DNA from 4 places in the [Micrococcus luteus] ATCC 49442 genome. Region 4 is predicted to be linked to each of the others. Evidence: predicted binding sites of a transcription regulator. Region 4 holds the regulator's gene; each other region holds the start of a gene.
What was found. The regulator LexA, encoded in region 4, represses DNA repair genes until DNA is damaged. The targets are predictions, from matches to a motif close to TCGAACANNTGTTCGA.

Region 1: the regulator LexA is predicted to act here: its motif matches at 1,357-1,372, upstream of GUV69_RS09945 (LexA family protein).
Region 2: the regulator LexA is predicted to act here: its motif matches at 1,388-1,403, upstream of GUV69_RS02775 (DUF6504 family protein).
Region 3: the regulator LexA is predicted to act here: its motif matches at 1,817-1,832, upstream of GUV69_RS15605 (HNH endonuclease signature motif containing protein).

Annotation. Positions count from the first base shown of each region.
Region 1 is NZ_JAAAXP010000001.1:2,215,567-2,218,835, forward strand. It holds gene rsgA (ribosome small subunit-dependent GTPase A) at 1-420, shown strand, start outside; gene GUV69_RS09940 (hypothetical protein) at 663-1,205, shown strand; gene GUV69_RS09945 (LexA family protein) at 1,386-1,817, shown strand; gene GUV69_RS09950 (Y-family DNA polymerase) at 1,810-3,108, shown strand; gene GUV69_RS09955 (hypothetical protein) at 3,205-3,269, opposite strand, start outside.
Region 2 is NZ_JAAAXP010000001.1:585,607-588,875, forward strand. It holds gene GUV69_RS02755 (SOS response-associated peptidase) at 1-108, shown strand, start outside; gene GUV69_RS02760 (VOC family protein) at 153-575, opposite strand; gene GUV69_RS02765 (chorismate mutase) at 595-915, shown strand; gene GUV69_RS02770 (hypothetical protein) at 918-1,307, opposite strand; gene GUV69_RS02775 (DUF6504 family protein) at 1,474-1,794, shown strand; gene GUV69_RS02780 (DNA polymerase III subunit alpha) at 1,791-3,269, shown strand, end outside.
Region 3 is NZ_JAAAXP010000001.1:3,416,932-3,420,200, reverse strand. It holds gene GUV69_RS15615 (SCO4226 family nickel-binding protein) at 68-316, shown strand; gene GUV69_RS15610 (ATP-binding protein) at 480-1,796, shown strand; gene GUV69_RS15605 (HNH endonuclease signature motif containing protein) at 1,898-3,269, shown strand, end outside.
Region 4 is NZ_JAAAXP010000001.1:1,638,478-1,641,746, forward strand. It holds gene GUV69_RS07370 (histidinol-phosphate transaminase) at 1-110, opposite strand, end outside; gene GUV69_RS07375 (LysM peptidoglycan-binding domain-containing protein) at 206-556, opposite strand; gene lexA (transcriptional repressor LexA) at 1,033-1,779, shown strand; gene GUV69_RS07385 (ATP-dependent DNA helicase) at 1,845-3,269, opposite strand, start outside.

The sequences.
Region 1 (3,269 bases), 580 kb from region 4:
GGCAAGCACACCACCACCTCGCGCGAGCTGGTGCCGCTGCCCAACGGGACCGTCCTGATGGACACACCCGGCGTCCGCGGCTTCGGACTGTTTGACGCCGAGGACGGGATCGGCGAGATGTTCGGCGACGTGGAGGCGCTGGCGAGCGAATGCAGGTTCTCGGACTGCGCCCACCAGGGTGAGCCCGGGTGCGCCGTCCAGGCGGCGATCGATGACGGTCTGCTCGAGGAACGCCGCTGGCACAACTATCTGAAGATGCAGCGCGAACTGGCCGCCCTGGCCCGCCGGAGCGACACTGCCGCCCAGCGGGCCTACCAGCGGGAGTGGCACCAGAAGGTGGTGTCCGCCGGGAAGTCGCAACGGTGGGCGGAGCGAGAGACGGCCGAGCGGAGGGACCGGCCCGGACGCAAGCGCCGCTGATCTGGTGCGAGTGCGCAGGTGGCACCCCTACTACCCGCCCGTAGCGTAGCGCTGCGTTTTGCAGCAGGAGCATACTGGAAATGCCGCTCCATTCGTTGGACGATCTGCCGACCGGGCGGCTCATTCACCGGCAGTTCCCGGGGAACTCTGCCGGCATCCTGGCGAAGGTGGGCCTGCTCCCTTCCCGCGCTTCGCTTCCCTGAAACAGAAGATATTGGTCTCAGAGGGGTAGAAGATCAACGATGAATCGCACCAAGACGGGGCTACTGTCCATGGCCACCGCGGCAGTACTTGCTCTGGGACTCGCTCCCGGAACGGCGGTGGCCCATGGAGGATCCGGGCACGGGGATTCGGACCACAGCGACGACTGGCGGAACAATGACGATCAGCGCCGGCTGGTCAGGATCCTGCGCAACGTTACCGAGGACTACCGCTGGCTGAAGAACGCCAAGAAGGACGGCTACAAGCGAATCACTGAATGCATCGACAATCCCGACGGCGGGGCAATGGGCTACCACTACGCCAAGGAGGACCTGATCGATGACAAGACCCAGCCGCGAAAGCCTGAAGTCCTCGTGTACATGCCGAACCGGTCGGGCGAGTTCAGGCTGGTAGCCGTTGAGTTTATCTCGACGGCGACCGAGAAGCCGTCGATTGCCGGCGTCGACTTCGAAACCGGTCCGTTCGACAAGTCCTGGGCGCTCCACGCGTGGGTATGGAGGGACAATCCGGACGGCATGTTCGCAGCCTTCAACCCGGACCTGAGCTGCCCCACTAAGAAGTAACAGCCACTGTGGCCAGGCCCGTCGGGGGCGGCGGCGATGCCGTCAGAACATGATCCCCGCCCCCGATGCCGGCCGTGACCGGCATTGGCAGCCGCCTGCTGGAAGTAGAAGCAAAGCTCTTTTGTCGTCCCCTCGCGCTACACTGAATGAATCGAACATATATTCGAATAAAGGTGTGTTGTGGGCGTACTTATCGGGCCCCGCGTGATAGATGCGGGCGTCTCATTGCTGTCAGTTCTAATCTCCCCGGTTCCCGTGGCTGCGGGCTTTCCGTCGCCGGCGCAGGACTACTTTGACGGCCGGATCGACCTGAACGAGCACCTGATCAAGGACATCACCAGCACGTACGTGGTGCGGGTGTCCGGGGACTCGATGGAAGGCGCCGGGATCAGCGACGGCGATGAACTAATCGTGAACAGAGCGCTGGAACCACGGGACGGTTGCGTCGTGGTCGCGGTCTTGGATGGGGAACTCACGGTGAAGCGGCTGCGGATCACGCCCGCCGGCGTCGTGCTCCAGGCGGAGAACCCCCGCTATCCGGACATCCGGGTTCCCACCCTTAGTGAACTGACCATCTGGGGCGTGGCCACGCGGTGCCTGCACCATGTCTAAGCCGGCCCTGATGCGGCACATGCCGCAGATCGCGCACGTGGATGTGAACTGCTTCTACGCCTCCGCCGAACGGGCTTTCGACCCATCCTTGGAGGGCCGGCCCGTCGTGGTGCTGTCCAACAATGACGGCTGCGCGGTCACCCGTTCGCCGGAAGCCAAGGCGCTGGGCATCCCAGTCGGCGAGCCCTGGTTCAAGCTCGCCCCGCGGGCCAAGGAATGGGGGCTCGTTGCCCTGTCCAGCAACTACGAACTCTACGGCGATGTCAGTGCCCGGGTGATGGAACTGCTGGGCCGCTACTCGGCCTGGCTGGAGGTCTACAGCATCGACGAGGCGTTCCTCGGCGTCAAAGGCACGCCCGCCGAGCTGCTCGCCCTCGGCCGTGAGATGAAAACCGCTGTCCGGCGGAACGTCGGCGTGCCCGTCTGCGTCGGGATTGCCACCACGAAGACCCTCGCGAAGCTGGCCAACAAATGGGCGAAAAACAACCCGGCCTTCGGCGGAGTCTGCCACTGGGATTCCGTTCCGGCCGAGGACCGGGAAACGCTGATGAGCCGTCTTTCGGTCATCGAGATCTGGGGTGTGGCCACGCGGCTGACCAAACGGCTCAACGCCCGCGGCATCCATTCCATCCTGGACCTGTCCCGGGCAGATCCGGTGATGATCCGGGACCGGTTTTCCGTGGTCATGATGCGCACCGTCCTGGAACTCCAAGGCACCCCCTGCATCCCGATGGAGGAGGAGAGGGTCGGCCGGGACCAGCTGATTTTCTCCCGCTCCTTCGCCACGGCGATTACCACCGCGCACGACCTCCGCCAGGTCCTCTCCGTCTACGGCCAGCAGGCGTCAGCCCGGCTGGCAAAGCATGACCTGCAGGCCAAAGTCCTCACGGCGTTCGCCGCCACCTCACACTTCAACCCCAACGACACCTCCTTCCCGTCAGTGTGCGTCCCGCTGCCGATGCCCACAGCGGATCCGGTGATCCTGACCCGGGCCGCGCACGCGCTCCTGCCCCTGATCCACGAGGGCGTGAAGTACGCCAAGGCCGGAATCATGGTCACCGACCTGCGGCCCACCGGCAACCAGGCGCCCTTAGCCGTGTTCGAGAACCCGCACGAGGAACGCCACATCGGCAGTCTTCTCGAAGACGTTTCCCGACGCTACGGCCGCGGCTCCATCGGCCTCGGCCATGCCGGCATCCGCACCGGGCTCGACTGGACCATGAAGCGGGACATGCTCTCGCCCCGCTACACCACCCGTTGGGATGAACTGCCCCTCGTCAAAGCCGCCTAGCACGGACGGCCTCCTGGAGAAGCGCACGGTGGCAGGCAGCCCCCTGCCGCCGACGCCTCCACCATCCGGGGAACCCACACGAACCGCCTCTGGGAATCAGTCGGGCAGCTCTATCTGGAAGCCGCAGGCGCACCGCAGCACCCGTGTCCTGAGGTAGATGT
Region 2 (3,269 bases), 1.1 Mb from region 4:
GTGAAGGAAGTCGCCGCCGACTGGCATGTGGACTCAGTAGGTACCGAGGTAGGGAACGTACGTAACAATTCCCCGGAGCTCATCCGGCCGGTAGAGGCGCTTTTCTGATCCGCTGACCGTTGCCGCCGGCAGGCTGCGGACGCTCCCTGTTTCTAGACGGTGACCTTGCCGTCGTCGTCCACTGCCCACGCGGGGTTGTACGCAACCTCCCAGCGGAAGCCGTCCGGATCAGCGAAATAGCCGCTGTACCCTCCCCACGGCTGGGTGACAGGATCGGCAACGATCTCCGCGCCGGCCGCCCGGGCTTCGGCCATCACCTGGTCCACTTCCTCCGTGGTGGCCAGGTTATGGCTAAGGGTGATGCACGGGACCGGTCCCGGGGTGCCAACCCCGGCTTCGGCGTGCATCTGCCCGGCATCCCACAGGGACAGAATGAGGCCGTGGTTGACCTGGATGAACACCACATCGCCGGGCATTTCACGGTGCACCGGCCACCCGAGTCCCTCCACATAGAAGCGGCGGGAGGCGTCAACGCTGCGGACGCCTAGTGAGATGAAGTCGACTCTGGGCTGCATGCTTCGATACTGTCAGAAGATGGCAACTATTCAAGGAAACGACCGGGATGCTTTGGCGGACAAAGAGCAGCTCGCTGCCGTGCGGATTGCGGTGGATGAAGTTGACGATCAGATTGTCACCCTCATTGCCCGGCGGGAACGCCTGATCCGGATCGCCGGAACCCTCAAGGGGGACGACGCTGAAGTCCGGGCCCCGGGCAGGGTGGAGCGGGTCATTGAGCACGTCCGCGGTGCCGCAGAAAAGAAGGACATCGACCCGGACATCGTTGAATCAACATACCGGGCCATGATCTCGGGGTTCATTGAACTCGAGATGAAGGTCCACAAAGAGAACAGCTGAAGCTAGAGCGCTTCTTCGACCGGGACGCCGCCCTGGAAATCGCGGCCATCAGCCTCGCTGAACGCTGTCATGTTGTGCCCTTTGCCCAGCCCCTGAATGGCTGCCATGGGAAAGTTTCCAGTGATGGTGTTGCCTGAATGGGTCACTCCGGACAGGTCATAGTTTTCTTCGGTGGTCTGGTCATGGCAGAACGAGTAGAAGGCGATCGCCTCCCCGTTCAAGAATTCAATGCCTAGCCGTCTTTGGGACGAATAGTCCGGGCTTGAAGCCACCAGTCCCACTACGTACGCACCTGCCCCCGGTATGTTGCCGTCGATATCAAAGTTGGCCACGAGCGTGTTGTCCTGGGCTTTGATGCTTACGTGCTTGAGGAGTGCGTTCTGGGAGCTCATGCCACAATCCTGCCCCCCTGTTGGCCGTCCGTCCACCCCTGTCTAGGTTTTGCCGGGGTGCCGTCGTAGACTGGATTTATTCGAACATGTATTCGAATGCCTGTTTTTTGCGGCAGCCTTGTGCAGCAGCATTTTGCATCGGCTCAGTTCAGTTCAGGAGGCGCCCATGGGTATGTTCAGCGAGTCCCTGGATGTCGTCTGCACCCCTGCAGGGCAGCCGCTTGAACTTCAATGGGCCGGGCGGCACTATACGGTGTGCGCCGAACCTGTGCGGTGGTACGAACGCAGGCAGTGGTGGGCTGAGGAGCGTCGGGCTCCGCTGGGCAGCGGACCGGGACTGGTGGACCATGAGATCTGGCGCGTCCAGGTACGGGCAGATTCCCTCGATACCGCGGAGACGCTAACCCTGGACCTCAGCAGGCACCTGGGCAGCGGCCGCTGGCGGCTCATGCGTCTCCACGACGGACTCCACCCCAAAACCGCATGAGCTTCACCCATCTCCACGTTTCCACCGCCTTCAGCGCGCACTATGGAGTGTCCTGGCCTGAGGAACTGGCCCAGGCAGCCGCCGCGGACGGCGCCACAGCGCTTGCCTGCACGGACCGGGACGGACTGTACGGCACAGTCAAGCACCTCAAAGCCTGCATGGAGGCAGGCATCGACCCCATAGCGGGGGTGGACCTTGCGGTCTTCGACGACGACGGCGACCACCGTACGCAGCTCGCCGGCCGGGTGGTGGTACTCGCCCGGGGCAATAACAACGGAGCGGGCTACCGCGCCCTGTGCAGGCTTGTCTCCGATGCCCATGCCCGCACCACAGGAAAAGCCGGGGGAGCGGTGCCTGTTGCGGTCACCCGTGCCGAACTCGCCTCACGGACGCTTGACCCCAACACCTTGAAGCCGGTGCTGACAGTCCTGATCGGACCGGATTCCGACGTCGGACGAGCCATGGGCGGGCGGCGCTACCTTCGCCCGCGCACACTGTTCAAACGATGGCTTGACGCCATGCCGGCAGGAACCCTCGTTGCCGAAGTGGTTTCCCAGCTGACTGCCCCGGGAGCGCCCCTGAGCACTGCCCATGCGGTGCGGATGCTCAAACTCGCCGAAGAACACCATGTCCCGGCTGTGCTGACCAACGCAGTCCGTTATTGCGCCGAAGACGGTGCCGCCACGGCTGACGTCCTCGACTCCGCCCGGACCCTGAAATCACTGCCGGAACTTGCTGCCGAACCGCTGCTGCAGCCCAACGGGCAGGGCTGGCTCAAATCCGCAGGGCAAATGCTTCTGCTGGGCAAGGAAATCATCCGCGCTGCGGGGTATGGCACAGCAGACCTAAAACAGCTCATGGCCCAGACCGAGGCGCTCGCCGACTTCTGCAGGATAGACCCGGTGGCTGATATGGGATGGAAGCAGCCTGTGGTCCCTGAGGCATCAGTCATAGGCATCAGCCAGGATCCGCATAGAGAATTGGTCCAGCGCTGTGAGGCCGGGATCAGCAGGCGGTTCCCGGGAATATCCGGCGCGGCCGGCAAGGACATGCGCTCGCGGCTGGAGCACGAGCTGGGGATCATCCGGAACCTCGGCTTCTCCTCCTACTTCCTGACTGTCGCCGAGGTCTCCCGGATGATCCTGGATATGGGGGTCAGGGCGGCTGCCCGCGGCTCGGGTGCCTCCAGCCTGGTCAATTATCTGATCGACGTCAGCCAGGTGGACCCCCTGCAGCACGATCTGATCTTTGAACGCTTCCTGTCGCAGGACCGGGCCACACTGCCTGACATTGACATCGACGTCGAAAGCGCCGAGCGGCACAACGTGTACCGGAGGATCTTTGACCGGTTTGGTGCCGAGCGGGTGACCCTGATGAGCATGCAGAACGGGTACCGGGCCCGCGGTGCCGTCCGGGATGCAGGCATGGCGCTGGGCATGGATGATGGCGACGTCGGTGAGATCGCCAAGCAGCTG
Region 3 (3,269 bases), 1.8 Mb from region 4:
TGCGGGTCTAACGTCAGCCACATCCGGCTGTTTCAACGGCGAAACCAAGTCAAGGAGCATTGGCACTATGCCTGAATTCATGGATGTACATCGCAACATGGTTGGCATCACCCAGGAGGCCCTTCGGGAAGCCCACAACGCCGATCTCGCCATCCAAGAAGACGAGAAGGTTGACTTCAAATCCGCCTGGGCCGACCCCGAATCGGGTCTGGTTTACTGCCTCTCGGAGGCCCCCTCAGCGGATGCCGTTCGGCGCATACATGAGCGGGCAGGCCATCCCGCCGACGAGATCCACCCTGTCCCGATCAAGGTCTGATTCAGACCACCGCAGTCGCGGCCCCTAGGGTCCGCCGTGTAACGCAACCCTCCCGCAACCCATCGTGGCGGGCAGATCGCTTATGCTCAGCAGAGCGCCTGGCTAGCTGCTCTGCGCGCATCACGACCTGCAGTTCAACGACGAACCACCCGGGAGACACTGCATGACCAACTGGCGGATCAGGGATTTCCACTCAGCGGACCTGGACGGGATCCTGCACCTGTGGGAGACCCTCAAAGCCTCCGACGTGGAGCCCGTCTATGCCCTCTCCGAAGTCCTCGCGTCGTGCGAGAAGGACCACGCCGTGGTGGCGGTGCAGGGAGACATGGTGGTGGGCGCCGCCGTCGGACGTGCGGCGCATGACCAGGGCTGGATCGTTTTCCTCGCCACGCTGCCGGAGTACCGCGGCCGGGGCATCGGCACTTCGCTGCTCGCCGCCGTCGAAAACCGGATGGCGCCGCACGGCCTCAACAAGCTGTCCGCCCTGATGCCCGAGGCCGAAACCCGCGTGGAGGCGTTCCTTAGCCGCGGCTTCGCGCTCAAGAAAAACCTCCGCTACTTTGAGCGGACCATTCCCGTGCAGCGCCAGGAACTCGGCGCGCTGGGCCAGCTGGGAGGCCGGATCCTGGCCCGGGACCTCTGGGAAAACGTTGCCGGCATGCGCAAGGAAAAAGAGCTCCTCGAGCGGCGCCTGGTCCTCCCCCTGGCGGAAGCCGATCTCGCCGACGAATACGGCGTGGTGCCGCCCCGCGCCGTGGTGCTGTTCGGTCCCCCGGGAACCGGCAAAACCACGTTCGCGAAGGCGATCGCGTCCCGGCTGGAGTGGCCGTTCGTGGAGGTTTTCCCGTCACGCCTGGCCTCCGATCCCCAGGGACTCGCCGGTGCCCTGCGCGAAACATTCCTGGAGATCGCCGAGCTGGAGCACTGCGTGGTGTTTATCGACGAGGTGGAGGAGATCGCCTCCCAGCGGTCCGGCGAGCCGCCGTCGCCGCTGCAGGGGGTCACCAACGAGCTGCTGAAAATCATCCCGGCGTTCCGTGAGCAGCCGGGCCGCCTGTTGGTCTGCGCCACGAACTTCATCAAGGCCCTGGACAGCGCCTTCCTCAGGCACGGCCGGTTCGACTACGTCATCCCCATCGGCCTCCCCGACCGCCAGGCCCGCGAAGCCATGTGGCAGCGCTTCATCCCCGCCGCCGTGGTGGACGACGTCGATGTGGAACTCCTCGTGGAGCGGACCGAGGGCTTCTCCCCCGCAGACATCGAATACGCCGCCCGCAGCGCCTCCCAGCGGGCGCTCGAAAAGGCAGTGTACGACGACGGCGGCGCTGCTTCCGGCGGCAGCGTTTCAGTCCGGGAGGCGGTCCGGAAGGGGCCCTCCACGCAGGATTACCTGGACGCTATCGGGGAGACCCGGACCACCGTCAGCGAGGAAGTGCACCAGGACTTCCTCGAGGACATCGACGCACTCGGCCGGGTCTAGCCCGGGTCTGGCCCGGAGACACGAAGAACTTTTCAATTTCCTTTTAGAGGTGGACCCCCTGGCACCGCTTGAATGTCGTACCCCCTTGTCATGCTGGAGGTATGGATAACAGGGCAGGTGCAGAGGTGTTGGAGGCCATCGCGGCTTCTGCTTTACAGCTGGCCGGTGTGCTCCGGGGGTTGGCGGATATACCGGCCGACGCACGTCGTGTAGCTGGCCCTTCGGCGGCTGACTCGGACCCGTTGGGCTGGCAGGCTGAGGCGTGTCTGACGGTCCTGTCCGGCGCGGCGGCGTTGGAGGCGATGGTCGCCGCTGTGAAGGTCCATGCGGCCGGCGGCTACGACGAAGCCGCCCAAGTGATCGCGGGGCCCATCATGTCCCCGCAGGAGCACACCGCCCAGGACATGAGTATCGTGGCTGAGGTCGCCTGTGCCCTGACGGTCAGTGAACGCACGGCCGGCAGTCTGCTGGGCGAGGCTCACCGCTTACGTCGTGCTCTGCCGCTGACGCTGGCGGCCCTGGAGGCGGGGACGTTGTCGTGGCAGCATGCCCGGATCATGGTCGACGAAACTACCAACCTCGAGCCCGCCGCCGCCCACGCCCTGGAAGCGCACTTCCTGGACCCGGAGGCCCCGAACCCGGCCCGCGGTGCGGCCGGCGGGATGGTCCCGGGCCGGTTCCGGGCCAAAGCCCGGACGTGGCGGGAGCGGCATCACCCGGTCAGTATCGAAACACGCCACACCCGGTCTGCCGCGGACCGTCGGGTCGAATTCTGTCCGGACCGGGACGGGATGGCCTGGCTCTCGGCTTACCTGCCCGCCGATCAGGCTTCCGGGATCTGGGCACGGACCACCGCAGACGCCCGCGCCCTCCAGTGCCCTACCGAAGGCCGGACCCTCACCCAGCTACGCACGGACATCCTCGCCGGCTTACTCCTCGGCGCGGACCATCACACGGACGGGACCACCGGTGGGGCAAGCGGCCTGAACAGCACTCGGGACGGCACTCTGAATGGTGCTTCCGGGATGATCCCGTCGCCGACAGCCCAGGTCCTCGTCACGGTTCCGGTGTTCGCGCTGATGGGCCTGACCGATGAACCCGCCATCCTCGACGGATACGGACCGATCCCGCCGTCCATGGCCCGCGCTCTCGTGGCCAATGGTGCCGAGTCGTTCCGCCGGGTCCTGACCGATCCCCGGGACGGGGCACCGTTGGAGATCGGCCGGGAGAGCTACCGGATCCCCAAAGCGCTGCGTCAATGGCTCCGCCTCCGGGACGGCAAATGCCAGTTCCCCGGCTGCTCCAACCCATCCCTGGACAACGAAGCAGACCACCTGAAGGCCTGGGCCAACGGCGGGAGCACCGGGATCTCAAACCTGGCCCAGCTCTGCCCCAAACATCACCGACTCAAACACGCCAGACCCTGGCAACCCACCGAAGCCACCACGGACGAGCCGCCCGGCTGGATCTCAC
Region 4 (3,269 bases):
TTGACGTTCAGCAGGATGGGGACATCCAGCTGCGGAGCACCGTACGGGGTCAGCCCGCGGAGGTTGGTCCGGAGGGGAAGTCGGTTCAGGCGCTCTAGCTGGTCATTCACCTGAACAGTTTAGTTCCGAACGGGACGCCCGGAAAATGTGACGGCATCCGCTGGCCGCGGCAGGGACCTCCGGCAGACCTTCTGAGGTGCTGCGCCTACTGAGTGGGGACGAAGAGCTGCTGGCCCGGCACCACGCCGCCGGCAGTGAGGTTGTTCAGCTGCACGATGTCCGCGATGACGTCGCGCGGATCCCGCTCGGGTGCAGCAGCGCCCGCGATGGCCCACAGCGACTGCCCTGCCTGGACTGTCACCGTCACCGTAGGGGTGACGGAGAGGCCGGCGGCGGAATCGGCCGCCTTCGCCGGAGAGGTGAGGAACCCGGCCAGCGAGAGCAGGAGCGCAGCAAGAACCACCAGCGGGATGCCAATGAGCACGATGCGGCCACGGCGGGTGAGCCGGAGAGGCGGCAGGGATTCTTTCCGCTGCACGGACGTAGCGGATGTCAGGGACGGACCGTTCCGGCGCGCGCTCCGGGCGTTCGGTGCCACGGGGTCGGGCGCCTGCGCCGACTCGAGCCGCGAGGTGAGGTGCTGGACTGAAACGAACTGCGGACGGGTGTCCTGCGAAGCAGATATAGCTGACATGAGATGAGCCCTCCTGGACCATACTGTGCTGCCCGGTGCGCCCTGTACGTTGCTGCCTGTTCCGGCCTTGGCCGGCTAAGGACTCGGATATTCGAATCCGAAAGCAACGAATAGAACACATGTTCGAACTTTGCTTCTCCATTTTTAGCACTTATGAACGAATATTGTCGAGACTCGCTAGAACAAATGTTTGAAAAAGCAATGTGGCTGGCCTACGTTTGGATCAAAGAACAACCACTTCTGTAGTTGATCAGCAGGGTCTGACAATCAATCAGCCCGGGCGTTCGAAGGCACCAGCGGCCAGGGCGGAACCGGGGAACCGAAAGGCATTGGCGAACATGGCAGCACCAGCCGCGGAGGGCAAGGCGACGCCGCAGGGCCGCCCGTCCCAAAGGACCCCCAAGGGGCTCACCGCCCGCCAGAAGAAGATCCTGGAGACCATCCAGCGCTCAGTCAATGACAACGGCTATCCACCGTCCATGCGGGAAATTGGCGACACCGTGGGGCTGGCAAGCCTTTCCAGCGTCACGCACCAGCTTTCCCAGCTCGAAAAGTTGGGCTACCTCCGCCGGGACCCTAAGCGGCCGCGCGCCATGGAAGTCCTCATGCCCCTGACACTTGACGGCGGCTCGGCCAAAACCGGCGGCTCAGCCAAGCCGGCAGTACTGCACGGCATCGGTGGAACGGTCACAGACCTCCCCACCGCCATGGACACCGCCATGGTGCCGCTGGTGGGCCGGATCGCGGCCGGCGGACCGATCCTCGCCGATCAGGTGGTTGAAGACGTTATGCCACTCCCCCGCCAGCTCGTCGGGCAGGGCGAGCTGTTTATGCTCCGTGTTGCCGGCGACTCCATGGTGGATGCTGCCATCTGCGACGGCGACTGGGTTGTGGTGCGCCGGCAGGCAGACGCCGCCAATGGGGACATCGTTGCAGCCCTGCTGGATGACGAAGCCACCGTGAAGACGTTCCGGCAGCGGGATGGCCACACGTGGCTGCTGCCGCAGAACACCCGGTACGAGCCGATCCTGGGTGACCATGCCACCATCATGGGCAAGGTCGTGTCGGTCCTCCGGTCGTTGTAGAACCCGGCCGCAGGGGTTTGCGGCAGGGCCCGGGCGATGTCGTCCCGGGCCCTGACACAACGGGGTCAGGCGCCCTTCCCGGCCAGCCTTTCGAGTGCCGCAAACGCTGTCTTGCGGTCAGTCGTCGGCCAGAACGGCGGCAACGCTGCGCGGAGGAAGCCGGCGTAGCGCTCCGTGGCCAGCCGTGAATCGAGGACAGCCACCACTCCTCTGTCTCCCGTCGAGCGGATCAGCCGCCCTGCACCCTGGGCCAGGCGGATGGCCGCGTGCGTGGCGGACACGGCCATAAAGCCGTTTCCACCGGCCTGGGCAACGGCGCGGGAGCGGGCAGTCATCAGCGGATCATCCGGCCGCGGGAACGGAATGCGGTCGATCACCACCAGCCGGCAGGACCCGCCGGGAACATCGACCCCCTGCCACAGGGACATAGTGCCGAACAGGCAGGTGTCCGGCTCGTCAGCGAACTGCTTGACGAGGGCGGTCATGGTGGAGTCGCCCTGGCAGAGGATGCTGAGCCCCAGCCGTGGCCGCATCGCCTCGGCAGCTTCTTCGGCAGCACGGCGTGAGGAAAAGAGACACAGCGCACCGCCCCCGGACGCCCGGATCAGCGACTCCAGTTCATCCAGGGATTCGGGTGATACGCCCCGCCCTGGCTTGGGCAGATGCCCGGCCACGTACAGGATTCCCTGCTTCGGATAGTCGAATGGCGAGCCGACGTCGATACCGGTCCAGCTCGGCGCCCCCTCCCCTACCAGCCCAAGGCCGCCGGCAGCAGGTTCGAACGCCGAGCCGATGGCCAGGGTTGCCGAGGTCAGCACCACGGTGTGGCCGGCGAAGAGCCCTTCACGCAATTTGCCGGCGACGCTGAGCGGCGCGATGTTGATCAACGCCGGAGCTGTCTCATCAGGCTGCGAATAGCCCTGCTGCGGGTCGAAGGAACTGGCGCGGGAAAACCACACGACTTCGCGGTTCTCGCGGGCCACGATGAGCCGTTCACACAGTTCCAGGATCAGCATCAGCCGCGAGCGGGCGAGCTGCCGCCCGCCGTCGGCCGTTTGGCTGCCGTCACCCTTGGAGTCTGACAGGGCAGCCCTGCAGGCTTCCCGCAGCTGGTCCACGCAGTCGAGCTGTTCGTCATTGAGCCCGTTGGGCAGCAGCCCGTTCGGGACTCCTGCCAGTGCGAGTTCGAGGTTGGCGGCGGCTGAATTGAGGGCGTCAACGGTAATGGCGGTGTGTTTCCTCGCCCCGGATGCCGCGGCGTGGATCATCGCGACGGAGAGCTGGCCGGAAACGGCACCGGTGACCCGGTCCTGGAGTTCGTGGGCCTCATCCACCACCACAACGTCGTATTCGGGCAGAACGGCCAGGCCTTCGAACGCGCTGACAGCCAGCATGGCGTGATTGGTGACCACAACGTCGGCCTCGGCCGCGTCATGGCGTGCCAGTTCACTGAAGCATTCGGCGGCCATGGGGCACTTCTGCGCGCCGAG